One region of the Alkalihalophilus pseudofirmus genome, then DNA from elsewhere that is predicted to be linked to it. Evidence: riboswitches for the same ligand, from Rfam matches in the RefSeq annotation. Region 1 holds a riboswitch; each other region holds the start of a gene.
The links. Region 1 has a riboswitch for cyclic di-GMP ahead of PQ478_RS04425 (globin-coupled sensor protein). Riboswitches for the same ligand answer to the same signal wherever they lie in the genome.
Positions count from the first base shown of each region.

Region 2: it holds a riboswitch for cyclic di-GMP, as region 1 does, so the genes downstream of both, PQ478_RS20935 (hypothetical protein) here and PQ478_RS04425 (globin-coupled sensor protein) in region 1, are expected to answer to the same signal.
Region 3: it holds a riboswitch for cyclic di-GMP, as region 1 does, so the genes downstream of both, PQ478_RS16590 (type II secretion system protein) here and PQ478_RS04425 (globin-coupled sensor protein) in region 1, are expected to answer to the same signal.
Region 4: it holds a riboswitch for cyclic di-GMP, as region 1 does, so the genes downstream of both, PQ478_RS01615 (hypothetical protein) here and PQ478_RS04425 (globin-coupled sensor protein) in region 1, are expected to answer to the same signal.

Region 1 covers NZ_CP117835.1:866,882-875,013, forward strand. Annotated here, with positions in the region: gene PQ478_RS04415 (NlpC/P60 family protein) at 1-1,585, shown strand, start outside; gene PQ478_RS04420 (DUF2332 domain-containing protein) at 1,712-2,758, shown strand; cyclic di-GMP riboswitch class II at 2,850-2,934, shown strand; gene PQ478_RS04425 (globin-coupled sensor protein) at 2,945-4,264, shown strand; gene PQ478_RS04430 (nicotinate phosphoribosyltransferase) at 4,623-5,723, shown strand; gene PQ478_RS04435 (DUF3870 domain-containing protein) at 5,954-6,271, shown strand; gene PQ478_RS04440 (dipeptide epimerase) at 6,361-7,428, shown strand; gene PQ478_RS04445 (C40 family peptidase) at 7,454-8,132, shown strand, end outside.
Region 2 covers NZ_CP117835.1:4,022,148-4,030,279, forward strand. Annotated here, with positions in the region: gene PQ478_RS20915 (ATP-binding protein) at 1-49, opposite strand, end outside; one part of gene PQ478_RS20920 (IS3 family transposase) at 623-1,509, opposite strand; one part of gene PQ478_RS20920 (IS3 family transposase) at 1,509-1,977, opposite strand; gene PQ478_RS20925 (type 1 glutamine amidotransferase domain-containing protein) at 2,283-2,804, opposite strand; gene PQ478_RS20930 (pirin family protein) at 2,926-3,783, opposite strand; cyclic di-GMP riboswitch class II at 4,064-4,147, shown strand; gene PQ478_RS20935 (hypothetical protein) at 4,179-4,805, shown strand; gene PQ478_RS20940 (YetF domain-containing protein) at 4,944-5,639, shown strand; gene PQ478_RS20945 (aminotransferase-like domain-containing protein) at 5,686-6,873, opposite strand; gene PQ478_RS20950 (YjiH family protein) at 6,970-8,132, opposite strand, start outside.
Region 3 covers NZ_CP117835.1:3,101,920-3,110,051, reverse strand. Annotated here, with positions in the region: gene PQ478_RS16600 (type IV pilus twitching motility protein PilT) at 1-448, shown strand, start outside; gene PQ478_RS16595 (type II secretion system F family protein) at 449-1,657, shown strand; cyclic di-GMP riboswitch class II at 1,746-1,829, shown strand; gene PQ478_RS16590 (type II secretion system protein) at 1,921-2,382, shown strand; gene PQ478_RS16585 (prepilin peptidase) at 2,458-3,219, shown strand; gene pilM (type IV pilus biogenesis protein PilM) at 3,268-4,248, shown strand; gene PQ478_RS16575 (hypothetical protein) at 4,248-4,838, shown strand; gene PQ478_RS16570 (hypothetical protein) at 4,835-5,614, shown strand; gene PQ478_RS16565 (hypothetical protein) at 5,743-6,888, shown strand; gene PQ478_RS16560 (Maf family protein) at 7,035-7,616, shown strand; gene radC (RadC family protein) at 7,681-8,132, shown strand, end outside.
Region 4 covers NZ_CP117835.1:287,807-295,938, reverse strand. Annotated here, with positions in the region: gene PQ478_RS01635 (LysR family transcriptional regulator) at 1-759, shown strand, start outside; gene PQ478_RS01630 (pyridoxal phosphate-dependent decarboxylase family protein) at 945-2,582, opposite strand; gene PQ478_RS01625 (methyl-accepting chemotaxis protein) at 2,684-3,850, opposite strand; gene PQ478_RS01620 (hypothetical protein) at 3,901-4,611, opposite strand; gene PQ478_RS01615 (hypothetical protein) at 4,649-5,017, opposite strand; cyclic di-GMP riboswitch class I at 5,150-5,236, opposite strand; gene PQ478_RS01610 (CoA-disulfide reductase) at 5,455-7,398, opposite strand; gene groL (chaperonin GroEL) at 7,825-8,132, opposite strand, start outside.

The sequences.
Region 1 (8,132 bases):
TGCGTTCGTTGGAGCTAAGCACTATACGGATGAAAATCTTACTCCGCCTCCTACGTCAAATGAAATTGTCGAAAAAGCCCGTTCATTAATCGGGGCTCCTTATAACAGAAGAGGGGATAATCCTGTAGATGGTTTTAATACAGGTTCTTTTGCTTATTATGTGTACCGGGAAGTAACCGGAAGCTGGCTCTCAAAACTATCTTACGCGCAATTTGAAGCTGGTCTTGAAGTTGAACGCGATGAGCTTCAAGAAGGGGATCTTGTGTTCTTTCAGAATAATGACGAGTGGCTGACCGGAATTTATTCAGGAGATGACCGGTTTATCATAGCTGCATCAGAAGGAGTGCAGGAACGTCATTTAGACTTCCATACCTATTATTCAGATCGATATGTTGGAGCAGTAAGATATACAGACGCGATTCTCAATAAATCTAACCCAAATACGTATCTAAATCATAAAAATCCAGTCATCCAAGAGACAATGAAATATATGGGAACACCTTATCTTATGACTGGAAGTACACTCGAAGCCTTTGATTGTTCTTTCTTGATTCAAACGTCCTTTAGAGAAGGAAAAGGGATATACCTTCCAAGAATTAGTTATAGACAATGGGAAGTAGGAGAAACCATTCTGCCGGAAGGCACCAATATAGAAGAGATCACACTTGATGATCATATCAAACCTGGGGATGCTCTTTATTTTTCAGGCACATGGCAAGAAGGTATTTCACATGTCGCCATTTATTTAGGAGATAACTATATGATTCATGCAACTGGTGAAGAAGGAATGACAACAATCTCTTATATGAATTCATATTGGCGTGAACATTTCACAGGGGTTAAACGCTTTGATGATCTTTCAGTCCAACTAGATCATCCAGCGGTTTACGAGGCTTATCAAGTACTAGGAAGCCCTTATCAATTAGGTGGAGCTGATCCTGAGCAGGGATTTGATACAGGAGGGCTTACACAATATATTTACAAGCAGGCATATCAATATGATCTTCCACGCTACGGCAGCCAGCAATGGCAAGTTGGAATGGAGATACATCCTGATAATGCTGAACCTGGAGATTTGTTATTCTTTGAAGGGACGACATTGATTCCTGCAATTTATTTAGGGAATAACCAAATGGTTGTGGCTACTCAAGCAAACGGGGTGATGATTGTTGACCTCACTGTAAGCTCCTATTGGCCGCCACGACTTTATGGAGCCAGAACGTATGAAATAGAAGATGTTACTCTTGAAGCCGTTGCTGTCCTAACAGAGAATTATGTGGGAGAAGTGTTTCATGGCTCTTCTGTTGAATTTGTACAAAACATGTACCTAGAAGCTGCCAATAAACAGTTATCAGGAAATATTCATACGCTTCGTTCAGGCGGGGACTCCATTCATATTGAAGAATTAGAGCGAGGCGATGTGATGTTCTTCAGTGAAGAAACCGAAAGTAATACCCCAAGTTTTATTGGCATTTATTTAGGGGATGGTTTTTTTGCAACGTTAAGAGATCAAGTGGTAGAAAAGTATGAGATGAATGATGATATTTACTGGATTAATCGATTATTGGAAGCAAGGAGATATTAATCCTTAAGAATAGGAAGCTGTCAGCTTCCTATTTTTCTTTTTGAACAAGGAAATTCCCTCTTTGGAATCGAATTTTGTATATTGAGGGAGGATATCTTCCTTAGACATACATTCTAGGAGGACAACATGGACATTAATCAGCTTTCAAAACGCTTTATTCTTTTTGCCAATGATGAGTGTGCAGACTCTAGCAAGTTATATGAGACATTATCCAAAGAAACAGCGAAAGACGAAGAGCTTCTCATCATTTGTTCGCATGCGAAAGAGGGTCAGCCCATCCCTAATTTATTTTTTGGGGCGGTTCACTATCTTCTATTAAAAGGAGTAAGGCATGAGCTTTCGGATTATTATCTTAGTTTAGTTGAAGAACCGAAAAAATCTACCCATGCATTTGTTCACTTTAAGTCATTCTGCGAGGAGTATAAAGAAGAGATTATTCACCTTTTACAAACGAAACTCGTACAAACGAATGAAGTGCGGCGCTGTGCATATCTATATCCGAGTTTTTCTTGTATATATGAGAAAACAAACAAACCTTTGGCTTTAATTGAGATCGGTACGAGTGCCGGTCTGCAATTGCTATGTGATCAATATCAGTATTCATATGATGGGTTACATCGATATGGGAACCTTAACTCACCTTTATCTCTAAGCTCTGAAATAATAGGAGAGAATGTTCCATCGTTTAAAAAGGAAGCTTATCCTGTGCATTCTCGCTGCGGGATTGATTTGCATATTAATGATTTAAGAGACCAAGAAGACATATGCTGGCTTAAGGCATTGATTTGGCCAGAACATATGGAGAGAAGAAATGAATTTGAAGCAGCAGCCTCTATCTTAAAAGAAAGTGTAGATGAGTTGAATTTGGTAGAAGGGGACGGAATTGAATTACTGCCTCAAATAGTAGAAGGGCTGCCTCAAAATGTAACCGTTTGCGTGTTTCATACGCATGTTGCCAATCAAATGCCGTTGGAGACAAAAAAGCAGCTGCTTCAAACAATAGATGAGCTAGGAAGAGACCGAAATATCTTTCATTTGTATAATAATATTTCAGATCGATTCTTACATTTAGATTCTTATATTGATGGAAGGAAAACAGAAGAAACTCTAGCAGAAACTGCTGGACACGGCGAGTGGTTTAGTTGGAATGTTCAAGAAACAACACATGTTTGATATACATTGCTGATAGGAAAATGTTCGTGTGTTTGTCATTTATTGATTGCGAAAAAAAGGGTTTTTTTACCTCTTTCTAGTATAATATAGGTAAATTGACGGATACGTTGAAAACTTCTCTGTAAATTGGGCGCTTTGAGAAGTTGGAGTAAGTAGCGCAACCGGCCGATAAAGGGGATACTTTACATGAGCCTGTTTTCGTTAATCAAATTTTTCAAAGAAAGTCAAAACGATTGGATGGAGCAAGTAGGTCAGCTGCAAGTGAAGGTAGATGTGGCTGATTCGACGATTCATGACAAAATGAGAATGGTTCAATTGACAGAGCAAGATCTGCAAGTCATTAAAAGCATACAACCTTTAGTCATATCACATGTTAATGAGCTGGTTCGTGGTTTCTATGATACGATCCTTCTAGTGCAGGTATTAAGAGAAAAAATTGAGCAGCATAGTTCGGTAGATCGACTTGAAAGAACGTTAGAGAAGCATCTAATTGACTTATTTGAAGGGAATATTAATGAACAGTTTGTGGAGAATAGAGTGAAAGTCGCAAAGGTTCATTACAAGATTGGTGTAGAGACTTCTTGGTATATGAGTGCCTTTCAAAACCTTCAACAAGCTATGTTTCTTGTTATTTGCCGGGAGTTTGATCAAGGGTCTAATAAAATTGATGAAATTAAGCAAGTCACAACTGCAGTTAATAAATTATTTAGTTTAGAACAGCAAATTGTACTCGAAGCTTATGAAAATGAAACCGTTGCCAAAATGAAAGAACAATTTGAAGTTGGGAAAACAGAAATCCGTACTAAAATTATGGAGATTAGTGAAGGATTAGTAGCTTTGGCCGAAGAAACTCAAGCTTCAGTAGAGATTTTAAGTTCTCACTTCAATGAAGTAAGCGGAAATTCATTAGCAAGTAATGAGCAATCAATTATTGCTGAGAAAAAGGCAAATGACGGTCAAGGCCAATTAAGTGACATGCTTCATAAAATCCATTCAATTGAAGAGTATACCAATAATATGCAAAAAGCTATTAATCATCTTGGACAAGCAACAAGTGAAATTACTCATGTAATTACGATTGTAAAAGATATTGCTGAACAAACAAATTTACTTGCGTTAAATTCAGCAATTGAAGCTGCCAGAGCAGGAGAGCATGGCCGTGGGTTTGCGGTGGTATCACAAGAAGTGAAAAAGCTTGCAGAACAAACGAAGAATTCAATCAGTCAAATTGATAAATTAATCGCTAATTCAGATCACTACAAACAAGAAGTGGCACAATCATTAAGCCAGGTTATTCAAGCTGTGAAGATGGGGCTTGAGGCATCGGGACAAACCGATGTGGTGTTTGGTCAAATGGTGGAATCGATTCAACAAAGCAGCCATACCGTTATGAAAGTAAAAAACCAAATGGACGAGCTTACTCGTGTCGTAAAAGAGATAGAGAAAGCTAGTATGAACGTAGCATTATCAGCCGAGCAATTAAATGAAGCGGTTGCGACTGCTTGATTGTGCAGCATCTTACTTAGTGTAAGGTGCTTTTTTCAAAATCTTTGGTTAGACTGTTGAATGAGATAACTATGTCTTCCTAAAAAGGGGAATCCGTATGCAAAAAGAAAAGCGCAAGGCATACTGGCAAGTGTTGGCCTGGGGGCTGATTGTGGTCATTTTAGTAGGTGTATGGAGAGCGATGCAATGAGGAAATAAGAACATGATACGTTATGTGAATGATCTATTTTATAAATGGGTTCTTTTTCGGAAATAATAATGGGGCGTATAGGTTTAAAGATTTGGAAAAAGAGTAAATAGTAAGTAGGATAATTACTAGGTATAAATAAAAGCAAGCCAACTAATTGGAGGCCGAATAATGAAAAAAGAAATTGAAATGAAGATGGCTGGCGAGCTTTCACGGTTAACAAATCATACATTTAAATTTGACGAGAGAATTAAAGAGGGCTGGTACTCTGCGGTATACTTCCTTAAAACAAAAGAAATCGCGAAAAGATATAAGCCTGATAAAATAGTCACGATGCAGTTTTTTCAAAAAGAAGAGGCTGTTTTATGCGGAATTGATGAAGCGATTGCTCTTTTGCACACGTTCTCAGAAGATCCTGAAGAACTTGAAATCCATGCCTTGCATGATGGTGATAAAATCAACCCTTTTGAAACAGTTCTCACGATTAGAGGGTCCTATCATAAATTCGGCTTTTTAGAAGGAATTATTGATGGTATTTTAGCGAGACGGACAAGTGTTGCAACGAATGTATACAGGGTTGTTTCAGCCGCTAAGCATAAGCGGGTTATCTTTATGGGTGATCGTGATGACCATTTCAGCAATCAAGCAGGAGACGGCTATGCCGCGTTTATCGGAGGGATGTCTGCACAAGCTACTCATGCCATGAATGAATGGTGGGGAGAAAAGGGTCTTGGTACAATGCCCCATGCTCTTATTCAGCTGTTTAATGGGGATGTAGTAGAAGCATCAATTGCCTATCATGAAACCTATCCTGAAGATGAATTAATTGCGTTGGTTGATTACAATAATGATGTAATTACGGACTCTTTAAAAGTAGCTAGGGAATTTGGTGCTACACTAAAAGGGGTTAGAGTTGATACATCAAGAACGATGATTGATCAATACTTTATTCGTAATCAACATATTTTAGGAAGCTTCGACCCTCGTGGTGTGAATATTCCGCTTGTAAAAGCATTAAGGGAAGCCTTAAATGAGGAAGGCTATCATCATGTACAAATTGTCGTGAGCGGGGGATTCTCAGCTGAGAGAATTCGTGAATTTGAGAAGAATGATGCTCCTGTTGACGTCTATGGTGTCGGAGGCAGTTTACTAAAGCTGTCAGTTGGTTTTACCGGGGATGATGTCTTGCTTGATAATCAGCCTGAAGCAAAAGCGGGCAGAAAGTTTAATCCTAACCCGCGAATGGAAAAAGTTGAAATGCCGCACTCCTAATTCGCAGCATATGTATTCTTACAAAAGAGTGCATGTGCTTTTTTATGTGAGTAAAGAGTTGGACTGTAACAAACAAAAAGGTAACTCTGCCCTATTTGAAAAATATGTAATTTGTCTGCTTGTATTAAGAAGTGATATGATATATCATAATTTTCAGATAATCATTTGCTCTGGTCATCATAAGCTAGCCATCCGATGATCAATCAGTAAGTGGTAAGTAGGTGAAGTACATGTTCGATCAAGATTCTATCTATATTGTTGGTGAAGCAAAATCACCATCTAATAATCCGATAACCGAACAATACAAAGTATTCTTCATTGGTTTTGTGGTTGACCGGCTATCTGGAAAAATCATTGATGCTGAAGCAACGTCTATATTATCGATTACAAGCTCATTTATAAGGCACTTATTTGTCGGAAAAAATATCCGAGAGACAGATCAGATAGTGAAGGCCATTGAGGAGAAGTATTACGGCTCTTCTCAAAAAGCTGTCATTGTTGCCTTTCGTCATGCAAGTCAAAAGTTTAATCAACTACATAACGTGTAAGCTGCTTTGTCCCTTACAGGATAAAATCCAGCTAAGTTCTTTACAGAACTTAGCTGGATTTTTTTAATTGATGTCGAAGGAGTTTTTATATGAACATTCAACAAATAGATGTAACAGTGAAGGTTGTTTCTCTTAAGGAACCCTTCATAACGGCTCTTAGGACAGTGACTGAGGTAGAGGTGATTGAGGTAAAGATTACCCTGGATTCAGGGATTACAGGGGTGGGTTCGGCTGTTCCGACCTATGCCATTACCGGCGAATCAAAAGAGAGTATTATAGCTGCAATTGAACATCCAATTACAGATGCTCTTTTACACACACCTGTTTACTCATTTCAAGAAATGATAAGGCTCGTTCAAAAGAGCTGCATTCAAAATTATAGTGCAAAAGCAGCCGTTGACATGGCACTGCATGACGCTTATTCGAAAAGCTTAGGAATCGATCTGCTCGAATTCTTTGGCGGAGGCTCCATTCCTTTGCAAAATGATATGACAATTAGTCTTAGCTCAAAAGAAGAAATGAATCAGCAAATGCAGCGTCATACTAGAGCTGGTTTTACTCAGATGAAAGTAAAGCTTGGAACATCAGGAAAAGAGGACATTGCGCGGATTTTGTATTTAGCAGAGAACGCAAATGAGAACATTGAGTTTCGAATTGATGCAAATCAAGCTTGGTCACCAAAAGAAGCGATCACACTCATTCACGTTCTTGAAGCAAATCAAGTTCCCGTTCAATTTATAGAACAGCCTGTAGCAGCAGATGATTTAGAAGGGTTAAAGTACGTGAGGGAGCACGTACATCTGCCTATTATGGCAGATGAAAGCTGTAGAACTCTAAAGGATGCTCATCACATTATTAAGATGGGTGCTGCTGATATGTTGAATATAAAGTTGATGAAATGTGGGGGGCTGAATGAAGCAAGAGCCATTGCAGACCTCGCGCAAGCAGTAAGAATGCCTTGTATGGTCGGCAGCATGATGGAATCACATCTATCTGTTGCACCGATCGCCGCTTTGGCCAGCGCACATCCGAATATTACCATGGTGGACTTAGATGCACCACTTTGGTTAGAAGATGAGGAAGCAAAAAGCAATCTCTTCTATGAAGGCGGGGTTGTTTCTTGGCGCAAGTCAACAGAGGCAAGGCTTTCAATATAAATTCAAAACAGGAGGAGAATGTCTAATGAAAAAATGGTTGCTTATGCTGTTGATGGTAAGTATGGCTGGAATGATCCTAACACCGGCCGGCCTAGCAAAAGAGGTAGGAAAAGGAGATATTGCCTTTGTTGATGTATCTGTGTTGACGGTGTGGGCTGAGCCGAATTTGGACCGGCCGATTGATGCACCTGCTGTATCGAATCCAGTTGATCACTGGAAGTGGACTACTGACATGACCTATGAGGAAAAGCTATGGCTAGTCGGAAAGCTAGAAACACAAGCTCTATACGGAATGAAAGTTAATGTGTTAGAAGAAGCGGGTGACTGGGTTAAGATTTCAGTAGAAGGCCAGCCTACGCCTCGTGAAGAATCAGGTTATCCAGGCTGGGTTCCTAAAGTTCAGTTAACAAATAATGAACGACTAGAAGACTTATCTAACCGTCCGTTTGCGACAGTCACTGTGCCGACTGCTTCTTTATACGAAGATCGTGCTTTATCAAAAGAATTTATGGAAGTGAGTTTCAATACAAGATTGCCGGTTATGGCCGAGCAGGGAGATAAAGTGCTTGTTGCGACACCAGCTGATGGAAACAAGTGGTTCGACCTAGCAGATATTGAAATATATGAATCAGAGCAAGATATACCAAAACCAACAGCTGATGATTTACTAGCTACTGGTGAATTGTTTTTAGATTTACCATACT
Region 2 (8,132 bases), 930 kb from region 1:
ATCGATTTCGTTTCTTTATAAAGGACTTAATATCCGTCTCTACTCCCATACGTTCCTCACCCACTCTGCCTAATCAGGTCTTACCTACTACTTAAAATACCATAAATTAGTACAAAATTACATACATAGTTAATAGGTAAGGAAGATAGGTATAAGGAACTTCCTGTACACCCCAATCGATAGTTAATCATATGGGCAGTTAATATCTTTAAAATAAACTATGATGTTGGCACAAAAATATTAATGCGGTCTATGTATACCGCTCCTGAAATATACTTCGCTTTTCGCGGGGAGCCAGTGAGCTTCCTCGGACTAAAGCCCTGTGGGATCTCACTCCTGCTCTAGTAACCGCAGAAGTCTCCGTATATTTCATCCGCTGGGTTACTGCTTTGAGTGATTAATAAATGGAGTGTTTTAGTTATTGTTCAGTTCAAGTTATAAAAGCTGAAATCCGCGACCTCGTTTACTAATGTCATTGAACTGCTGCTTATTATGAGGGAGCAATTTCACAACATCCCCCCTCCGTTGATTGGAGCGGAAGACACCGACTCCAGCGGGATGTGCGTGACCAGGGAGACCCCACAGGACAAATTGCACTGGACCCATAAAGTTGGACACTTTTTTAAGCAGCTTTTTGGGTACTGAGTCGATAAGCTACTGGACTTTTCCGGTTCAATCTTGATTTAATTCTCACATGGTTGTAGTAATAGATGTATTGTTCTAACTCTTCTTTGAAGTGTTCAATACTATCAAATTCGTTTAAATAAAGGAACTCCGATTTCAGGATTCCAAAAAAGTTTTCCATGACAGAATTATCGTGACAGTTGCCTTTTCGAGACATACTTTGTGTGATGTTATGTTCTTTCAGTTTCCTTACGTAAGGGGCCATTCGATAGTGCCAACCTTGATCAGAATGAATCAAGAGATCATCGCCTTTATTTAGGTGCTTTAACCCTTGGTCCAACATCGTATCGACCAAATCATACGTTGGTCTTGATTGGAGCGTATAGGTTATCAGTTCGCCGTTAAACAGGTCAAATAGTGGAGACAGATAGAGCTTCTGTCCAAACAATTTAAATTCCGTAATGTCTGTCACCCACTTTTGATTAGGCTTCTCGGCTCTAAAGTTACGGTTTAGGATGTTTGGAGCTGCTTTTCCAACTTCTCCTTTATATGATTTGTATTTTTTCATTCGTACAAGGCATTTAAGCCCTAGGTCTCTCATCATTCGAAGCACTTTCTTTTTGTTAATCGCATATCCCTTTTCCTGAAGGAGGTCTGTAATACGACGATAGCCATATCGACCAAAGTGCTTATGGTAAATGAATGCAATTCTTCTTTTCCATTTTCGATCAGGATCTGGCTGGCTCCATTTTTTAACAAGGTTATAGTAAGTGCTTCTAGGCATCTTGGCTATTTTCAACATTCGACTCACCGGGAATTCGTTCCTTAGTTCATATACTACTTTCGCTTTGATTTTGTTGGTGATTGTTCTTCCTGAACTAAGGCTTTCAGCTTTTTTAAATACGCATTCTCCATACGAAGGTATTCCAGCTCTTTTTTCAACTCTTCTACCGATGGGTTTGAAGAGTTGTTGCCCTTATTTTTATTCTGATTAACAGTCATTGTAGATAGCCCCTTTTCTCTTAGTTCAAAGGCATCTTCTCCAGCTGTTTCCCACTTTTTCTTCCATCTGCGAAGCATACATGGAACGGGGATATGAAAAATGGCTGATGCCTCTCGAATGGAGTAATTCTCTTCGGTCATAAATTGAATTACTTTCAGTTTAAAGGCAGTTGAGTAGTTTGTATAGGGGAAGGCAAAAGCTTGATCCCCATGATAGCGAACTAACATCACCCAATATCGCAGCGTCGAATCATCTACGCCCACTTGATTTGCAAGTTCTCGATAACTGATGATTTCATTTAGATAACGTTTAGCCGCTTGAAGTTTATATTCCTTGGTGAACGTGGTCATTGATGAAGGCACCTCCTATTGTTGATTGAGGTGTCCAACAATAGGGGTGCAGTACAAAATGCGACGAGGAGGCTCCCGGACCGCCCGCGGAAAGCGTGTGTCTGCAGCGGAGATCAACAACTACTATAAGATGGGTCTTTTTTAAGTTCCTTATACCATCTATGAGAATTCGTATATTTCATCCGCTGGGTTATGTTTTGCTCTAAAATGTAGGCGAGAATTGGGGTAGAATTAGCTCAATTAAATAGTAAAGAAAAAAAGCACCTGGCAAAGGTGCTTTCTCACTGACCCTCTTTAGCAGATCATTATGACTCGAGAACTTTAATGAATTCTCTCATGTAATCGGGGAGGTCTGGCGGGCGGCGGCTGGATACGATGTTGCCGTCTACAACAACTGGCTTATCAACCCAAGTGGCCCCGGCATTCATCATGTCATCTTTAATTCCAGGAGTACTTGTCACCGTCTTGCCTTCAAGGATTTTCGCTGAGATCAAAACCCAGCCAGCATGGCAAATTTGCCCGATCGGCTTGTTCTGGTCATTTAACGTACGAACCATATTCAACACGGAATCAAATCTTCTTAATAAGTCAGGAGACCAGCCCCCTGGCACTAAGATCGCGTCATACTCTTCTGGATTGATTTCTTCAAATGAGTACTCTGAAACAATCGGCACCCCGTATTTTCCGATATACGTCTCATTGGCTTTTTCACCGGCAATATGCACCTCTGCACCCTCTTCACGCAAGCGCAGAACAGGATACCATAATTCCAGATCTTCAAAATCCTTACTGACAATTTGAATGACTTTCTTACCTTCTAGCCTCATTATTAGTACGCCTCCTTTATAAGAGCAGTGTTCTTCCCTGCCTTTATCGTGACAGAATCATTTAGTTGATGCAAACACTCAGAGCATCATCTCTCGCTGCATAGGGATAAACTATAGAGATTTACTGAGAAGACGGGCCAAATCGTCCCATTCTGAAGTCATTAAAGGCTTCATGAATTTCATCTTCTGTATTCATTACAAACGGCCCGCGAGCCACTACAGTCTCATTAATCGGCTTGCCTGTATAAATGAGCATTCTTGATCTCTCATTTGCCTTAATATGCAAATGATCAAACGCATCATTACTTGCCTCTTTTTGATAAGATAACAGTCCAGCTTCCGTTTTTCCTAGTGTTACCTTATCAGCAAAAGTCATTTCTCCTTGGAGCATATAAATATGGCCGTTGTGATTTTGGGGGAGCTTCAGGGAGTAGCACTCTCCTTCTTTTAAAAAAAGCTCAAACATATTAATCGGCACTAATGAATCCATCGGCCCTTTAACCCCTTCTGCTTCTCCTGAATAAATGCGCAGATAACCACCGTCGATTTCTACTTTAGGAGCGTCTTCAACCAGTACATTTTGGTATGATGATTCCGTTCCTTTTAACGCTTTAGGCAGATTAAGCCACAGCTGCAGCGTGTGAATAAGATCATCATCCACTGCTTCTTCAGCATGGCGCGCCCCGCTCCCAGCATTCATGTACTGTACATCACCTGCATAAAGCACTGAATGGCCTCCATTATTATCTGTATGTTCTAACCTGCCATCAATAACATAAGTGATCGTCTGAAACCCTCGGTGCGGATGATCCGAGAACGTCCCTCGCTTAAACCAATCATCAGCCATTAAGATAAAAGGATCATACTCTGTCATCTTATCCGGCGGGAGAACCCAGCCTTGCTGGACATGCGGATATCCATTCTTATTGTATTTCACCTTCCAATGATCACGTATCACACGTTCACCTTCTGTACCCATTGCAAGACACCTCCAGTTATTTGCTTCTATTAGCATACATAGATTAACCAATTCCATACAACGATTTAGCTTGGCTTTGGAAAAGAAGAAATTTGTCGAGCGAAAAAACTTTATCTTTAATTCAAAATAAATATAATAGAATTATAGGTCTTTATACATATAATAAATTACCCACCAACGCATATAATGACCTATGCACAATGCTTCAAAGGTAAGCTATGAAGTATAACCTTTATATGGACACTTGGGTTATATGGAGCCAGTAGTGTAACCGGACCTCTTTAATTAGGGGTGCTATGAAGTATAGTCTTTACTTGGACACTTGGGCTATATGGAGCTAGTAGTGTAACCGACCCTCTTATTTAAAAAAATTTATTTAAGAGGAGAAATGGAAGATGAAAAAAGCACAAAAATTATCAGTAGCAGTATTAACACTTATTTTATCTGTTAGCTTCACCACTGGTGCTATGGCTAATAATGGAAATGGAAATGGAAAAGGGTTAGAAACAGCACCTGGCCAAAGCGAGAACTTTTCTAAAGGAGTAACGACTGAAGTTATTGTTACAACAAACGAAACTAAAGGTGTTGAGGTTAACTCAATAGAATCTGCTGTAACAGAGACTAAAACAGATACAGATATAACCGAAGAACGTGTTGTTATTAAAAGTAATACTGAAAAACATCCTACAAAAAATGAGTATAGAGACGTTACTGTTACAGCAACAGTTCGAACTGTAACAACCTCAACTTGGGATGAAACTACAACTACTACTACTACGACAGAAACTCCTGTAACTGTTATAGAGACCATTGAAACTACTATTACCCATCAAGGCGCTCCTGGAAGTAATGGTAAAGTTCTTAGCGAATCAAGTAAATCTTCTGAGAAGAGAGTTGAAGGTGAACCAATAGTAACAGTGGCAACTACTACTACTAAAGGAGAACTTGAGACTTCTACGGTTACTGAACAAATTGACGAAAAAGAAGATAAATCAGGCTGGAAGATAGGCCATAATAATTAAATTTGTTCCTCGGGTAAATTATATGAATGTTTAAGCCTCAGATGTTTGATCTGAGGTTTTTCTCTTTCCTTTTTGAATAAACCCCTCCCTCTTTGTCCATAACTAGTACCATATACTAGTCTGCTAGGGGAGGATTGTATGGAGCCGGGCTTTTGGGATATGTCGATTAAAATTGTAATAGGATTCTTTTTGCTTTTTTTGATTACTAGATTACTTGGCAAAACGACGATCCGTCATTTGACTCCGTTTGATTTTGTCTCAGCTATTGTATTATCAGAGCTGCTAGGTAATGGGATATTTGAGGTAAACGTCAGCATTTTCTATATTATTTACGTTGTTCTCTTATGGGGTTTTTTAATGATTATGATGGAGAAGTATTTGCTAAAGCACCGTTCTGTGAGGGGGCTTTTGGAAGGAAAGCCGTCTATCATCATTCGTAACGGAAAGATTGACCGAGAGCAGCTTAAAAAAAACCGCATGAACATCAATCAGCTGCTTAGTTCACTGCGTCAAAGTGAAACCTTTTCTTTGCGCGAAGTGGCTTATGCGATTTTAGAGTCTAACGGTTCGATCAGTATTTTAAAGAAAAATAAATATCAAAAGGTAACCCTTGAAGACTTAAACCTACCTGTAAGCACTACTTATCTTTGCACCACATTAATTACAGATGGAGAAATTATAGAAGATAACTTAAAGGAGCTTGGGTTTAATCATGACTGGCTGATGAGTCAGCTAATCTCTCATGGCTACAACCGGCCAGAAGATATCGTTTATGCTGATTGGCTGTATGACGATGGCATCTATATTGTGCCCTACCAATCAAAAGAAGCATAGAAGACCTCGTTTCATCAAGATTCGAGACTTCTATGCTTATTAATTGTTAAGACTTATTTAGTACGTTAGCAAGCAGCTTAACTCCCTCTACAAGCTCGTCTTCAGATGCATAGCTAAAGGAAAGCCTCAAGTATGCTGCTTTCTCATCGGCAGGTAAGAAAAAGTACTTTCCAGGGACATATGCAACTCCCGCATCAAGTGCCTGCTCTAACAAATGATCCGTATCCACACCATCAGCCCTCACCCAAATAAAGTACCCTCCTTTTGGGACAAACCAGGACACTGAATCAGGCAGATGCTCTTCAAGCGCTGAGATCACCACGTCACGTTTTTGTTGATAGGCAGTACGTAATGTATCGAGGCGTTCGTTCAAATTAATCTGTTCCAAATAAGCAGCCATTGATGCTTCGGCAAATGGATGATCTAAATCTTTTTTAAACCAATTAAGAGCTTCCGTACATTCTTGTGCCGCTGCAACCCAGCCGATTCGCATGCCGGGAGCGACTACTTTTGACAACGAGCCTACATGTAAAACACGATTCGATTGATCCAATGACTTAAGCGTGGCTTCTGACTTCTCAAAATATAAATCTCCGTACGCATCATCTTCTAAAACTAGAAAATTATACTCTTCAGCCAGCTTCATCACATGCTTGCGTCGTGCTGCAGTCATCGTCGTACCTGTTGGATTATGAAAAGTTGGTATCGTATATAAAAGACGAGGGAGCGGCAAACCCTTCTTTGTACGTTCTGCTAGTATTTCTTCTAATTTCTCTGTTTGAAGCCCGTGCTCATCAATTGGGATGCTGATAAAATGGTTCGTGTAGTTTTGAAAGATTTCAAGTGCCTCCATATAAGTAGGAGATTCAACAGCCACTACACTATCCTCATCAATGAAAACCCGGGCAATCAGATCAATCGCTTGGCAGGCACCAGAGGTAATCAACAGTTCCTCTTCTTCTACATCCATGCCGCGCTCTTTCAATCGATGAGTAATCTGCGCTTTTAATTGGTCCATTCTAGGGCTGCCAAGATAGTGCAAAGGCAGGTCCCCCTCTTCTTCGAGCAGTCTGTTCACTGCCTTCTTCAACTGCTCTACAGGCACTAAAGAGGGATCAGGATACCCTGAAGAAAGACGTATACACTTCTCTGGCAGCTGAGGCATCCAGCTTCCCGGAGGATCATTTTGAAGAGCTGGTTTACTATGCTTTGATAAAAAAGATTCAATGTTCACATTATCACTCCTATATGATCACAGACATTATTCGTCATAACATAATGAAAAGCATTGGTGTTTGCCAATGCTTTCCTTTGTTACACAGTATATCATTTAGAAAAAGAAAAGATGAGCCATTGCCGCTGCAACCGGCAAGGTAATAATCGTTCTTTGTAAGAAAATCACAAATAATTGAACGAAGGAAAGAGGAATTTTTGATTTTAATAACAGAATACCAATCTCCGACATATAAATTAATTGCGTTAATGACATAACCCCAATCACAAAACGAGTCAGTTCAGATTCAATGCCGCTTCCGATAACAGCCGGCAGGAACATATCAGCAAACCCAACGATCATCGCAGGTGCTGCAGCTTCAGCTTCTGGAATACCAAGCAGCTGGAGGAACGGGACAAATGGATAAGACAAGTACGTAAAGATTGGCGTAAATTCTGCAATAATGAGCGCAATTGTTCCAAGCGCCATGACTAATGGAATTAAAGCAAACCAAATATCAATGACATTTTTTACACCGCCCCATGCAACACTGCGGTAGCTTTTTACTTCGCTCGCTTTTTCCACCGCTTTTTGCACGCCCCATTTAAAGCTGGACACACCTTCTGGCACTACTTCATCAATTTGTTTTCCTATAGGCTCATAATACGTGTCCTTCTTCCATGACAACGGAGGAATTCTCGGGCATATTACCGCTGCCACAATTCCCGTTATAATAACCGTGAAGTAAAACTGAATAAACATATGATTAATATCTAAAAACGTCGCAATAACCAAACTAAATGCAATTGAGGCAATCGAAAAGTTAGTCGCTACAACCGATGCTTCCCGCTTCGTATAGTATCCTGATTCATACTGCTGTGTGGTCAGCAATACTCCAACGGTTCCGCTTCCCATCCAGGATGCAAGCGCATCGACAGAAGAACGTCCAGGCAGCTTGAATAATGGATGCATAATTTTACGAACCAAGGAACCAATAAAGTCCATAAGCCCAAATTGAAGCAATAAAGGCATAAACAGACAAGCAAATAAAAACCAAACCATTAATACAGGAATTAAATCATACAATACGACACCGCCTGTAAATTCAGACGAAACCACCCCTGGTCCCATCTCGGTTAACGTCATAACAGCAAATGCAGCCCCTAGACATCTAAGAACAAGCCAGAGCGGTGATACATCGAATAATCCTTTTAGAAAAGCATTCTTTTGAATAAAGCTTGGGCTTGTCCCCTTCACTAGCAAACTACCGGCAGCTGATG
Region 3 (8,132 bases), 1.8 Mb from region 1:
CCCTGATATTATTTTAGTAGGGGAAATGCGTGATTTAGAGACAATCTCGATTGCAATCACGGCAGCAGAAACAGGACATCTTGTATTAGGGACATTGCATACAACGGATGCCCCGGCAACGATTGACCGTGTAATCGATGTGTTCCCGCCAGAGCAGCAGCCGCAAGTCCGCATTCAGCTAGCTTCCGTCTTAGGAGCCGTTATCTCTCAGCGGTTATTTAAAACAGCAGATGGAAAAGGAAGACGAGCGGCAACGGAAATCCTAGTGAATAATGCAGCTGTGAAAAACCTTATCCGCAACGAGAAAATCCACCAAATACCCAGCGTGATGCAGACGAGCCGTGCAAGCGGGATGCATACGCTTGAGATGTCAATTAAAGAATTAGTCGACTCAGGTGCGGTGGAGTATGAAACAGTTAGCGCGTACGTAAGTGAAAGTGGGATGTAAATGGGCGTTTATAAATATTCAGGACGTGACCGGCGAGGACATGTGAAGAAAGGAAAAGTGAAGGCTCCTTCAGAAAAGCAGGCTCGTCTCATCCTGAGAGAAGACGGGGTAGCTGTGAGAGAGCTGAATGAATCCAAAAGTATTCTCGATATGGAAATCGAGCTAGGTGCGGGCGGAGTGCGCTCACAAGATTTTGTGATTTATTTAAGGCAGTTTGCGACGCTGTTAAAAGCGGGGATCTCAGTGGTTGATGCTACTGTAATCTTGCGTGAGCAGACGTCTTCTAAAAAACTTAAAGCAGCCCTACATGATGTAGAGGACGAATTACGTGCGGGGAATCCGTTTTCACAAGCGGCTGAAAATCAAAAGAAAGTGTTCCCGCCGTTATTTGTAAATATGGCCAAAGCAGGCGAGCTTGGCGGTAATTTAGATGATATCCTAGAGCGGCTTGCGAGCTATTATGAGAAACAGCATAAAACAAAACAGAAAGTGATGTCTGCAATGTCGTACCCGATTGTGGTCGGTTTTGTGGCGATCATCATTGTGATCTTTCTATTATCCTATGTCGTCCCAACATTTGCTGATATGTTCGCAAGCTTTAATGCCGAGCTGCCGATGATTACAGTGCTTGTGCTTCAGGCAGGAGAGATATTCAGCAGACTATGGTGGCTTCTGCCGCTGGCCGTTATTTTAGTTATCGTGCTGTTGAAAATCGTGAATGACCGAGCGGAGCTTAGGTATTATCGCGATCTGTTTATTCTGCGGATGCCGATTTTCGGAAAGCTGCTGCAAAAAGCAGCGCTCGCGCGAATGACAAGAACATTAAGCTCGCTGTTTTCAAGCTCTGTGCCGATATTGCAGTCTGTCTCAATTGTAGAGAGGATTGCTGGAAACGAAGTAATTGCCCGAGTGATCCGCGAATCTCGTAATTCATTAGAACGAGGGGAATCGATTGCAGAACCGATGCATAAGCATTGGGTATTCCCTCCTTTAGTGACGCAAATGATTGCAGTCGGTGAAAAAACAGGGTCACTAGATACGATGCTTGATAAAGTAGCAGATTTCTATGATTCAGAAGTAGAAGCGGGAACAGACCAAATTAAAGCATTAATAGAGCCAGTTATGATTGTCATTTTGGCAGCTGTGGTCGGTGTAATTGTCGCAGCGATAGCAATTCCGATGTTTGAAATATTTGATGCGGTTGGATAGAAAATTTTGCTAGACAAATGAAGGATTTGCCAGTATGATTTCTGTAGAACCAATCTACTAGACATTTATACTTATAAAAGTATACGAATTTCATATGGAACGTGATGAAAAGCTATCTGTACATGGGCACTTGGGTAGTTTGGAGCAGCTAGTGCAACCGGCCAATTTTGTCATGACTACATGCAGGATTGGTTTTTTCTATGTTGCAGAGAGTTACTGAAGACGCGTGAACAGATGAAAAATGAAAAACGGAGGATACGAAGATGATGAAAAGATGGTTGAAACAGACGAAGAATGAAAAAGGCTTAACGTTGGTTGAGCTGTTGGCTGTTGTTGTGATTTTAGGAATTATTGCTGCGATTGCAGTGCCGAGTATTGGAAATATTATTGAGAATAGTAAGAAGGACTCAGCAATATCAAATGCCCAACAAGTGTTGAATGCTGCAAGGTTGTATTCAGCAGGTGGTGGTAATATTGATAGTAGTATTACTTATAATTCTACAACTAATGGAGCTATTGCAGAATATCATGAAGAACTTGTTAACCCTTGGGGGGAGGGGGAAGTAACTTATACTGTTGGTTTTGAGAACAATACTCCAAACATTGCAATGACTTATTCTGGTGGAAAATGTAATATAGGGACTGAAGGAAGTACTTTTGAGGGTCTTAGCTCCCAAGATCTCAGTAGCGACTCTAGAGATAATATTTGTAAAGATGATGAATAATATCAAAAGCCTATCCCCTCGATAGGCTTTTTCACTACACAAATTCAGAAAATCCTTACACCTTAGGAGGCCTTGATGGTTGATTGGTTGTTTATTGGTTATTTATTTGTCTTCGGCCTGACGTTTGGGTCCTTTTTTAATGTGGTTGGGCTGCGTGTGCCGGCGGGGGAATCGATTGTCGCCCCGCGCTCGCATTGTACAACCTGTGACCGTGATTTATCAACGCGGGAGCTGATCCCTGTTTTTTCTTATCTATTTCAAAAGGGGAAGTGCCGCGGCTGTGGAACGAAAATTTCTCCGCTTTACCCGATTGTAGAACTCGTGACCGGGTTGTCGTTCAGCGGGGCTTACGTGTTGCTTGGCTGGTCGTATGAATTAATTGTGGCTCTTTTACTTATTTCGCTCCTTGCTATTATTTTTGTCAGCGATATCCGCTACATGTTAATTCCAGATAAAATCCTATTATTTTTTACGCCGCTCTTCCTGCTTTTACGTTTGGCGGTAGCACCGCTTGATCCATGGTGGTCTAGTCTTGTGGGGGCGGCTGTTGGATTTGGGTTGCTGCTCCTTATTGCGGTGATCAGCAGAGGCGGAATGGGTGGCGGAGACATTAAGCTGTTTGCTGTGCTTGGACTTGTTCTTGGCTGGCATGATGTGCTGCTTGCCTTTTTCTTTTCATGCTTATATGGAACAATCATTGCTGGTATCGGGATGGCAGCTGGAAAAGTAAAACGCAAAAAGCCGATTCCATTTGGCCCTTTTATCGTACTAGGAGCACTAACGGCATATTTTTATGGAAATTCTCTAGTCCAATGGTACATAGGTCTATTCTTATAGTAAACTACGTATAAGAAGTTATTTTTAAAGAGAAATGGTGAATAAAAGATGAACCTTTTTCAACAACCGAACCAAAAGCGGCATGCCTTTATTATTAAAGATCATGTTATTCGATATATAGGAAGCAAGCAGCCAGATCTCTTGCAAATCTCTCAAATAAAAGAGCGCTACTTGCCTGTTGGGATTGTCGTTAACGGCCAAATTGAAGACATGACGACCTTTGTGACGATTTTGGCTGAATGTGTGGAGGAATGGAAGCTTAAAAGACAACGGATACAATTTTGCCTGCCGCAGCAGCATACGATTATTCGCACCCACTTTATCGATGGGACAATTCCCGATGAAGAAGTGAAAGGGCAGCTTTATTTAGATTTAGGAGAGAGCCTTTTGCTGCCGTTTGATGATCCGATTTTTGACTTTAAAGTAATTGGGATGCGTGACGGTCAAAAGGAAGTACTGCTCTTTGCTTCGAGAGAATCCGTTCTTAATCAATACATAGATGCCTTTTCTGAAGTCCATTTGAAACCGAATGCAGCTGATCTTTCAACGCTTTCAGCTTACCGATTGTTTTTTGAAAATGGACAAGTTGAGACGGGAGCCTATGTTATTCAAGTGCAGATTGACGCAATGGTCACAACGATTACTATTTTTAAAGGTCATCATCCTTTATTTTTAAGCACGATTCTCTCAGAACTTGACCAGGAAGGCTGGTCTTTAACAGGTGAAGGGGATGTGACCCGTCTAGCATGGACAAAGGAAGAGGAAGAAATGGAAGAAGCCATTGAAGAATGTGTCCGTGAAGTAGAAAAAGTAATGAATTTCTATCAGTTTAATGTGTTAAAAGGCGAGGGAGAAATGGGCCAAATGCTGCTTTGTGGCGATCATCCTTATCTCTCTCAATTTGAGGCAGCGTTTAGTGATCGGCTCATGCTTGAAATTACTGGCTTGTCTGAGCAAACGAAAAATGATGCGCCGGTAAGGTACTATGATGCCCAAGGCCTTGTGTTGAAAAAAGAGGTGTATCGTTAATGCTCGTTGAAGTAAATTTATTACCCGAAAAGCCTAAAAAAAATTATACGAGTATTTTATATGCAGGGGCCTTTTTATTTCTATTGCTTTTAGCGGTGTTAACGACGTTCTTATTCCAGCGCCATCTGACACAAGAGGTGCAGGTGGTAAATGACCAAGTCTACAACGTTCAGCTGGAGTCTGCTCAAATAAGGCAGGAGCTGACAGGGCTTGAATGGACAGATGCTAAGCAGATTGAGACGGCAGCTGCCGCTGTTGAGGGGCAGATCATCCCCGCATCCTCTGTCGCGAGCTACATCGTATCTCTATTGCCTGAGCGCGGTTTCATTCAATATTTCACTTACACACAGCCGCATTCCATTCTAGTGGGTGTGCATTTTGATAGATTAGAAGAAATTGCCCAGTACCATGAAGCTTTAGAGAGCAGTTCACTTACAACATCAGTACGACTCTCTGTCATTGACAGCCATGAAATGCTGGACGATGAGCAGCATGATATAAACTTTGATGAAGTGAAATCACGGTACCTTGCAAGCTTTGAATTAACTTTAGACCGAGATGAAGGTCGATCTTTAGGTGATGAACAATGAGAGAAATACGGCTGGATAAACGAATATGGATTTCTCTTTGCAGTTTGCTGTTAATCGGCTTTCTTATCTGGCTGTTTTTTAGTTTTATCCGTCCTGTGCAGCTAGAAAAAGAAGCGGCCCTGGTGGAGCTTGAATATGAACAGGCGCAGTTAGCTGGCGTGATTGAAGAGGCAGAAGAGGAACCGTTAGAAGTGATTGAATCCTCGATGATGGTGCAGCGTAAGCTTCCGGTGCGTCCGCTTGTTGACCAGCTATTATTGACCTTTGCGAGAGCAGAAGGAATTGCTGATGCTTATATCCTCTCTATCGACATACAAGATGAAGCAGAAGGAGTCTGGTTTGGCGAGACGGGGGAGACATCTATTGAGGTTGAGCAGGGGATTGCACAAGATAATGAGCCAGAAGAGTTAGAGGACTTGATTGAGGTTGAGGAGGAAGAAGAACCTGTACCATCAGCACCTCCTGCAGCTGCCTCGTCAGTAGAAGGGCTGGAAGTGATTCGTTTTGTGCTTCGCGTTCGAACAAATGAATATGCAGGGCTAGCACGATTTGCTGAAGAACTAGATCGTAATGATCGATTAATGAGCATTGATTCGATTACGTATGCAGCCCCAAGTGAGCGAGTGTTAGTCGAAGATGAGCAGGAAGCGCTTGAATTTTTGATGACGGTATCGGCTTTTTATTATCCATTAGATGAGCCTGATTTAGAGCAAGAACTTCCGCAAGTTGATTATCAAAGACCGGCTAATAAGAGTTCGCCATTATACAACCAGTAGACGAAGACATCCTTTTCTTCGTCTCTTTTTTTAGTTAGTTTATTCTAGTTTTTCTATTCTCTCGTTCTATCATTTCACCTCCGTTAATAGACTAGGAGTAAGAACATGTTGAAAGGAGCAGGTGCTGTATGGAGAGGGACAAGCGCACCATATCAATTCGCTTGAACAACAAAGAACAAGAATACAAAGAACATGAATACGATCTGCATGAAGAAGAACAAGAATACAAAAGCCAAGACCGAGTGTTTAATGAAGCAGAACAAGAAATTACGGCGGCTAGGGAGGAACGGCATGAAGAAGAGCTAGAGGATGCCCCGATACCCAAGCCTGATAATGTGATTGATTTTACCGAGCGGCAAACAGAGCGAGAGAAGGGGAAAGGTCCTTTTTGGGATGATGGAAACCGTGAAAGCGGACCGAAGCTTCCGGTCAATCGAAAAAAGAAATCACAGCGTTCGTTTACGTTTTCACTTCCCTCGCTGCCTAATTTTTCTTCGCTGAAATCATTTTCACTCATACCTATAGCCATTATATTATCTGCCATTATTGTCGGGGTTAGTTTCGGAGTCGTTGTGTTAAATGTCTTTACAGGGGGAGGGGAGAATGCAGCGGTAAGTGAGCCCATTCAACAAGCGAGTCCTGAGGCAGCACCTGCTTTCCAAGCGATAGACGGCGGTTTGCCCTCTTTAAGTGTAGAAGTGATTCAAGGAGGAGCATTCTCCACAGTTGAAAAGGGGCAAGAAATGGTGTCAGTGTTTCACAACAGCGGACTAGCTGCTGTGTTAACAGATACGACAGATCCTCTTTATTTGTTTGTTGGACTAGGGGCTGACAGGGGAGATACAACGTCGCTTGCTGCCATTCTAGAAAACGAAGGTAAAGAAACGTATTTAAAATCTTATCAAGTCAGCGGAGAAGGGTTAGCTGCTGCTAGTGAGAATTCAGCGGCATGGTATACCGATGCCTTATCTATCTTTAACAGCATGCTGACCCTCACGACAAACAGCCTTGCAAAAGGTTCTGGTATTTCAGATGCGGACATTCAAGCTGTTACAATGGAGCTGACGGCTCTTCATGAAGGAAGAGAAGAGGCGCTTGCAGAAATTCCTGAGGCGGCGCAAGCATCGACATTGCTGCTTGGTACCGAGCTTGATTCATCGCTAGGACATCTCGCTGGTTTTATCAATTCAAACGACCAAAAAGAATTATGGAAGGCTCAGCAGTCGTTGCTGCGTGTATTACTGGCATACGAGCAGGTCGTAGAATTTTATTAAGATCATTCAGCCTGAAAAGAAGACTCTCACTTCTTTTTAGGCTTTTTCGTTTGAATGTTCTGAATTCGATTGTGGTTATTAGGATTATTTGGTATTCTGTACATAACCTTGTACAATGAAGAAAAACATTGTTGAGGTGACCCTTCATGAAACCCTTTATTTTAGCCTCCGGTTCCCCAAGGCGCAAAGAGCTTCTTAAGCAGGCTCGTTATACATTTTCCATTCAAACAAGTGATGTAGATGAAACCGTAAATCCCCAGTTAACCCCAAGTGAAGTTGTTTGTGAACTCGCACGTAAAAAAGCTGAAGCTGTGGCAATAAATTATCCTGATGCGGTTGTGTTAGGTTCAGATACAGTCGTAGTGTGTAATGATCAGATTTTAGGTAAACCTAGTGACGCCGCGGATGCAAAAGCGATGCTCACTTCCTTATCTGACCGCGATCATTCCGTTCTGACAGGTGTAGCTATTTGTGAAAAGGGAGAAGTGACGACGTTTTTTGAAGAAACCGTTGTTCATTTTTATCCATTATCTGAAGAAGATATCGACCAATATATCGAAACAGGTGAACCCTTTGATAAAGCAGGAGGATATGGAATCCAAGGATTCGGTGCCTATTTAGTGCATTCGATTTCAGGAGACTACAATACAGTTGTCGGTCTGCCTTTAGCGAAAACGATGAGAGAACTCAAGCGCTTCAATATTCACCCTAATATTGATTCACCCTAATATTGATAATAAACGAACTGATCTTTGACAACCCCATACTCTTCTATACCGAAAGGAGAAAGACATGACGCTGCCCACCCTCCTCATTAGAGATCTTCCTACCCATCAAAGACCAAGAGAGAGAATGCTTAAAGAAGGCGCCAATGTATTAACCAATCAAGAGCTTCTCGCGATCCTTCTTCGAAATGGGACAAAAAAAGAGTCTGCCCTGCAGCTTGCCGGCAAAATGTTAGATTCGTTTGACGGACTGACTTTATTGCGGACAGCGACAATCGAAGAATTATGTCATATAAATGGAATTGGAACAGCGAAAGCAGTAGAGATCCAAGCAGTGATGGAACTCGGCAGACGGATCCACGCAGTCCCGACTGAAGAAAAATATGTGATACGTTCTCCTGAGGATGTGTCCAATTTTGTCATGGAAGATATGCGATTTTTAACGCAAGAGCATTTTATCGCTCTCTATTTGAATACGAAAAACCGTGTCATTCATCGTCATACCTTATTCATTGGCAG
Region 4 (8,132 bases), 580 kb from region 1:
TCTCAGCCAACAATCAGTATTCACATTAAGAAATTAGAAGATTACCTAGGTGTAAAACTTATTGAACGGTCCCTCACCAATCGATCATTCACGCTGACAAGTGCTGGGCAGGAAGTTTTTGAACAAGGAAAAAAGATGCTTGAGATAAGCAGATCCATTGAACAGGTGAAAGAAAAGAAGGAAGAGGTTTCGCTTAGAATTGGAGCAACAAATACAGTGAGTGATGTCATCCTGCCTGATTTCGTAAAGAAAATCAGAGTCCTCTATCCCCAAATTCGTCTGCAGTTAATGATTCACAATCACGAACAAATCGTTGAAGGACTCGAGCAACATAAGCTTGACCTTGCCTTGGTAGAAGGAACAAGCGGACTTGGACCTTTTCATGTCGAAGTAGTCAGCCGGGATGAACTTAGATTCTATGCTAAGCAACGGATGCCGCTTGCCACTTCCCCCCTTCTATTGCGGGAAAAAGGTTCTGGAACGAGAGAATATGCCGATCAATTTCTTTTATCTGAGAGAATTGAACCTAGCGAAATTATTGAAGCAAGCAGTCATTATTTAATTAAGCAGCTGGCTATTAGAGGTCTCGGCATTGCCTTTCTCTCTCATTCGATGGTGAAAGAAGAAGTATCAGAAGGAAAGCTCGTACCACTCAATCTGCATGTGATCTACCGGCCATTTTATGCTGTCTACGAAGAAGAACATGTGCACACCCCTATTTTAAAGGAGCTGTGTGACCTCCTGCAGAGTATTACGTAGACGCTGAGGTGGAGGGAGGAACCTAGAAGGTGAAACCTCTCTTTTAAATCATTATTCAAACTAGAAAAGGATTTCTTAGGAGAAGGGTGAACTCCAAGAAATCCTTTTTGAAAGATAGGTACCTTTTTATTTCATTTATAAATTCATTACAAAACAGCACAGTAAGAACTCTCTACCATCCACAGTTAATTGACACACATCATTTTTGTTTTTTGAAACATTTCTAGGTGTTCTTTTAAAAATTCAACATAACGGTTAACCTCATCTATCGTCGTGTAGGGCGAGATGCTAAAAAATTTATGTGCATATACCGGTACGCGTTTGTCTGTATTTAATGCTTCTACTAGACATTGTTTCTTTGTGTTCCCAAAAAAGACAGTATCTCGGTAGACGCTCATCACTTCTGCCAGCTCGTCATTAAATTGATTGATCTCCATTATCTCTTCAACAGTTAAACTCCCCCTCCATTCATCATTCCATTTTGTCTTCTCAGGATAAAAGCGAAAGGTTGTAACCGGGGACTTTTCATTTGTAATTACTACACTTGAAATTTCTTCTATTAACCTTTCTCTAAACTTCATATTGACGCGAATATAATTAGCCAAAAGTTCTTGATAACCTTCCATACCAAATGCCAATAACGACGCGTAGATTGCCAGAGAACTTCCCATTCGTGAGCATTCGATTGTGTAGCCAGTATGGTAGTTTCCATACCCACGATTCCCAACGTACGGCGTTTCTTCCTCATCTAAATCAACATATTTTAAGTGTTCTCTATTTTTCACTAAGAATAAGCTCGTGATATATGGTGTTTGGCCAAGCTTGTGGAAATCAAAAACCATACTATCTGCAAGCTTGATCTGTTGAAACTTTTGTTGATAGGACTTTAACACCTGTATAACAGGTTCTTCTAGTTTAAGATGGTTGCTTTTGAAGTCATAATCATTAAAGAAGGTATACATACCTCCCATAGCTGAGTCTGCATGGATATAGACAGGACTCAAGCAGTGCTTAACTTCTAACTCTTCAGCTATCCTCTTAATCCCCTCCATGTCATCAATCCCAAACGTATCGGTTGTTCCCATTGTGGCAAGAACATATAATGGAACACCGCCTTTTTCAATAACATGCTCCATTTTCTCTTTAAAGTCTTCTAAATTCATAGAATGATCACGATTCACCTTCACACGAATCATGTTTTCTACTCCTATTCCAGTTGCTTCTACTGATTTAAACAAGCTGTAATGGGAAAGCTCTGAGCAAAAGCAATACAGATTGTCAGGCACCCCCTTTTGATTAGAGATCGGTGAGTACCTTGCAATAGCAAGTCGTAAAGAGTTAAAGACAGCCCCTTGCCCTCCCCAGGTTGTATAGCCAGAACTTAGATTTTCATCGTATCCGATTAGTTTTGAAAGCATACTGGTGATCTCGACTTCTGCCGCTGCTGCTGCAGGTCCCTCTACATCCCAAAGATTATTTCCATTAACAAGGACCATAATTAAATTCCCAATGACACTCGCAATATTCGGAAGGGGCGCTGCATTAGCAACGTAGTTTCGGTTGACATACCTATGTCCCTCTACCAATTTAAGAAGCTTTACAATCACTTCATCCATAGGCGTACCCGTTTTCGGGATGTCTGCCTGATGAATTATACGATTATAATAATCTGCCGTGTACTCGGGCATTTCTCCTAACGTTAGTTTATTAGGATCCTTTAATTCATCTACCTTTGTTATTACTGTTTTAAAATAAGATAATAATTCTTCTCTTTGAACATTATTACCGTCCATGCTCGGGTACAGCTTTTGTAACTCGTTCATTACTTTACCTCCTTGATGTCTATCACAAAAAGAAGCTTCACACAAGTTTAATTAACCTATGAGAAGCATCCCTATTCTTATGCTGTATTATTGATTTTTTGTTATGCTGTCACTTTTTCTGTTTCATTACGAGGGGCCCATGATGACAATACTTGGTTAGAGCCATTTTCAGCCTCTAACAGTGTTTCTGCTTCCTGGACTAATATTTGAATGATACGTTGTTCATCATCACTAATTTCTATTAGTTCCTCGAACATTTCAACTGATTCTCTTGAGATTGAAGCGATCTCGACCATAGTTGACATAATTTGCTGAGAAGCTGCCGTTATTTCTTCTGTACTTGCAGAGGAATTAACATTATTCTCAGCAATAATCTTTGTCGTAGATAGAATCTTTTCAAACATAGCTCCCACTTCTCCGATCGCCATGTTTGTATCTTTAAACTCATCAGTTCCTTGCTTCATTGATTTAACAACATCCTCGGTTTCTGCTTGTATGTTTTTAACTATGTTAGATACTTCAGAAGAAGATTGACGTGATTGTTCAGCCAACTTCCGAACCTCATCAGCTACAACCGCAAATCCTCTGCCGTGTTCTCCCGCTCGAGCTGCTTCAATGGAGGCATTTAAGGCAAGCAAATTTATTTGTTCTGAAATTCCTGTAATCACTTTTACAATAGAACCGATTTCATGTGATTTTTCGCTAAGTTTATTGATGCCATCAAATGTTTGGTTAATGGTTTGATTAAACTGCTCCATTTTTTCCAAAGAGTCCTTTAATCTCTCATTTCCATCTTGTGTTAATTCTAAAGTGGCAGTTGATCGATCTGAAATTTCATTTGATCTATTTGAAAGATCTTCAATCGCCTGTGTCATCTCTTCCATAGACATGGCGCTTTCTTCTGTAGCTACTAACTGTTTCTCTAAGCCTCTTCCTACCTCATCAATTGCGGCTCTTACAATGTCCGCTTTCTCAATAGCAGACTCCCCGACCTTAGCTAAATTTTCTCCTTTTTGATAAACATTGCTTGATAAGGAAGAGTAACTTTCCTTTACACGATGTAAAAATTCGATTAGTTGATTGTATACAGTATAATCAGCGCTTTTCTCTTCCACTTTGCTTTTCATATTCCCTGCAGAAAGTTCTCTTATTCCATTTATGATTTCTTTATTAATGCGCGGATTATGCTTTAGGGAAAAATAACGGTAAGCAAAATACACTGTAGTGCCTAATAAAACGATAATAATACCAAGCAGTATAACTTCCATAAGAATGAATCCCCTACTTTTTATTTTATTTTAATTCGAAATGAACCCTTTTAAAGTTCTCTGATAAGGAAATAGGTCCCATCAGCTATACTCTCATCAATTCCACTTAACCTGTTATTTTCTTTATATTTATGTACAATGTAATGCCCACCTATATCTGTATACTTCTCCATTTGATGATATTTTTCCATTACACGTATCGATTTTGGGTTTGTCGCTTCACCTATAACTGCCTTCAATCCCTGTGAAGCTGCCTTAGTTATTAACTCATTGCCTAATTGTTGAATTACTTCATGACGGTCATGTTCAGCTGTTAAACCCAACATGAATAAATGCAAAAACTCACCATCTTCTATTTCTTTTCCGCTTCTCTTTTTATAATCATCTATGAATCGTTGATCTATCTCTTCTAAAACATGGAGAATGACATTCATATCGGAAAACGACCCTTCAAATAGATCTTCTCCAAATATGACTGGCGCATTTGTATCTCCTGCTAATACACCCACCACATTCTGATTTTGATCTTTAGCTATGACGCAATAACCCTGGTCCACTGTACTGACTAAATAATCTTTGGTGAAATCGTAGAAATCTTCATAACGTATATCTAATTGACCTACCATAGGTTCCTGAACCCATTTACCTGAAACATTCACCCCTATAAATGAGCGGGCTAGACATTCAGCTGCTTTTTCTATTAGAGTAGATTGTTCGCTTGTTATAATTTCATATGAATATCGTTCTAATGTTTTTTGCACGCCTTAACTTCCTTTCAAATTATTAAATGAACCTCGTTTAAAACGAATGAGATACTCGCTCAACAAATGTACCTGAGAAGTTAATTCTCTGAAGAGCATTCCTTATTTGAACTTGAGCAATTTTAGAGGCAGGCTTTACAACAAGAATATCTTTAAAGCCTAAACTAGAATAAAATTGCATCGTTTGCTCTAGTTGCGGGACAACTTTTGATGGGACAGGTGTTTGGTGTGTGGCATCGACAACAAATGTATAATGTGGTCTTGATACTTTATCGATGGTTTCCTGCAAATCGATCATATATCCTTCTACATCTTCTTCTCTCATTAATCCATGCACTTGAACTTGAATTTCTTTTTCATTCTCATCAATGGCCATTTTGTACTTTCTTTTATTAACTACTATCATCTCTTATCGCCTTCTTCCTATGGAATGTTATTTTCATTAATGACCTTCACTTATTTCACTAGATACAAAAAGAAAAGCTATCCCTAGACGTAAATAGGGATAGCCAAATAATCGTTCCATTCATATATCATTTTTGGCAACCCGACTATCATGACCCAAGAGGATGTTAGACTCGTAGCTTTGCGTCCTTACCTTTCGATAAGTTTGCCTTTATCCTATTTAATTACTGGTTCTAAATTCACAATGACACAAACGTCATTATAGCACAAAAGAATTAGATATTGTCGAATTATGTATTTTTTTAATTTAAAATAGACATTAAAGTACAGGACTATTGATTTACATAAGGAGATAATACTCCATTTTCTCCACTTAAAAAAGCATGCCCCTATCTTGAGCATGCTTAAATAATATTGTTATCAATTCTTACAAAACATTTATTTCTTCTCTATCCAGAATTTAATGATCTTCCCTTCTTGAACAGTTTTCAAAAGGGTATGACCAGCTTTTTCACTCCATGTGGGCAGGTCGTTTAAAGCTCCTTTGTCTGTTACATGAAGCTCTAACACTTGACCGTTATCCAATGATTCAATGCCTTTTTTAAGTTCAATGATTGGCATTGGACATGTTAACCCTCTGACATCTACAACCCTATCAACCTTTATTTCTATTGTACTTTTCATTTCAGTATCTCTACGGTCATTGGTAGTAGTTTTACCATCTATAGCAAGGTTTCCTCCTAAAACAGAAGAGTAGGTTTTCCAGCCGCCATCAACATTCTTCACTTTATATCCCCTGTTTTTAAGAATCTGGCTAGCTAGGTATCCTCTTAAACCAACCTGACAGCTGACATAGATCGTCTGATCCTTTGGCAGTTCTGACAATCGGTCTCTTAGATCATTTAATGGGATATTAGTAGAGCCTTTAATGAAGCCGAATTCACGTTCCATTGGTTCGCGAACATCAATTAATACTCCACCATCTGAAACGATTTGATCGACTTCATGCCACTGAATATGCTCCAATTCACCGTCCATAATATTAGAAGCCACATAACCGGCCATGTTGACAGGATCTTTTGCTGAGGAAAATGGCGGTGCATAGGATAACTCTAGATTTGTTAGATCCTCTACTGTTAGTTCACCTTTGATAGCTGTTGCGATAACGTCTATTCTCTTGTCCACGCCATCTGCCCCCACCGCTTGTGCTCCAAATATTTTTCCGGTACTTTTATCAAAAATGAGTTTTAAAGCAATAGGTGCAGCCCCTGGATAGTAACCAGCATGAGAGCTTGGATGAATATGAACCACTTCATAAGTAATGCCGAGATGCTTTAATGTCTTTTCGTTGTTTCCGGTTGCTGCAACAGTCAAGTCAAATACCTTAGCTATAGAAGTACCCATCGTCCCTTGATACTTTTCCTTTTTTCCCATCATATTATTGGCCGCAATTCGACCTTGACGGTTAGCAGGTCCTGCAAGAGGAATCATTGCTTTTTTGCCATTGATATAATCAACAACTTCAATTGCATCCCCCACGGCATAGATGTCCTCTTTGGAAGTTTGCAGGTATTCATTTACAATGATGCCCCCGCGTTCTCCAAGCTCTAGTCCTGCTGATTTAGCCAATTCATTTTCTGGTCTGACGCCGATTGAAAGAATCGTCATATCTGTTTCTATTTCAGTTCCATCAGAAAGAAGCACTTTTTTGCCCTGTTCTGTAAAAGCCTGCACTCCGTTTTCCAGTACTAAATGTACACCTTTCTCTTTTAAATGAGTGTGTAAGATGCTTGCCATCTCAACATCGATTGGGGCCATGATTTGTTTAGCCATCTCAACAAGTGTCACGTCTATTCCTCGATCAACCAGGTTTTCCGCCATTTCAATTCCGATAAATCCTCCGCCAATTACAACGGCTTTCTTAGGTTTGTTGGAATCCACATAGGTTTTGATTTTATCAGTATCAGGTATGTTTCTTAAGGTAAAAGCAGACATATTTTCACTTAATCCTAGAATCGGCGGAACCATCGGCCTTGCTCCAGGGGATAATAATAACTTGTCATACGTTTCTTCGTACTCTTCACCGTTTCTTAGGTTCTTGATTGTCAATTTATTATTTTGTGGATCAATGCTCAGCACTTCACTTAAATTTCTAATATCAAGATTAAAACGTTTTGACATGCCTTTAACGGTCTGAACGAGTAATTTGCTTCGTTCTTTAATGGTTTCGCCAATATAGTAAGGCAGCCCGCAATTAGCAAATGAAATATGCTCACCACGTTCAACTAGAATAATTTCCACATCTTCACTAATCCTTCTTAATCTTGCTGCCGCTGTTGCACCGCCCGCTACTCCACCTACAATGATTACTTTAGTACTCATTTGATCCCCTCCAAAAGAGATATTTTAAATTACCATTGAACAACTTTAATATGAATACACCCTATACCCTATAAGGTATCTTATGCGTTCATTATACCCGAGGTGCTACTAATTTGGAGGATTTTGTGAAACATTTCACATTTAATTCACAATCTTACCCTTGGAGATAAAATCGCTTGTGAGGCTTATATGCTCTGAAAGCCGTAGATTTACAAACAAAAAAGCTCCCCATAAGTTTGTTCAACTTATGAGAAGCTTCTTTTCACTTTATGTCAAAACCTTATCTATCAAGGGTTTGATGGGCAGATGTCTAGCCTTCACTCCTAGAAACTCCGGACTCTTCACACCCTCCTACGTGGCAAAGAACGCCACTTGTCAGTTGCTCCAGATTCCTGCGTTTCTGAGCAGTCGCTTCGGCTTTTCTTATTACATCATGCCGCCCATTCCACCCATTCCGCCCATGCCGCCCATGTCAGGCATGCCGCCGCCTTCGTTTTCCTCAGGCTTATCAGCGATTACAGCTTCTGTTGTTAAGAACATAGCTGATACTGAAGCAGCGTGTTGTAGAGCTGAACGAGTTACTTTTGTTGGGTCAACAATACCTGTTTCGACCATGTTTACCCACTCGCCAGTTGCTGCGTTGAATCCAAAGCCAACATCTTGTGACTTAAGACGCTCAACAATAACAGAACCTTCAAGACCTGCATTGTGTGCAATTTGACGAACTGGCTCTT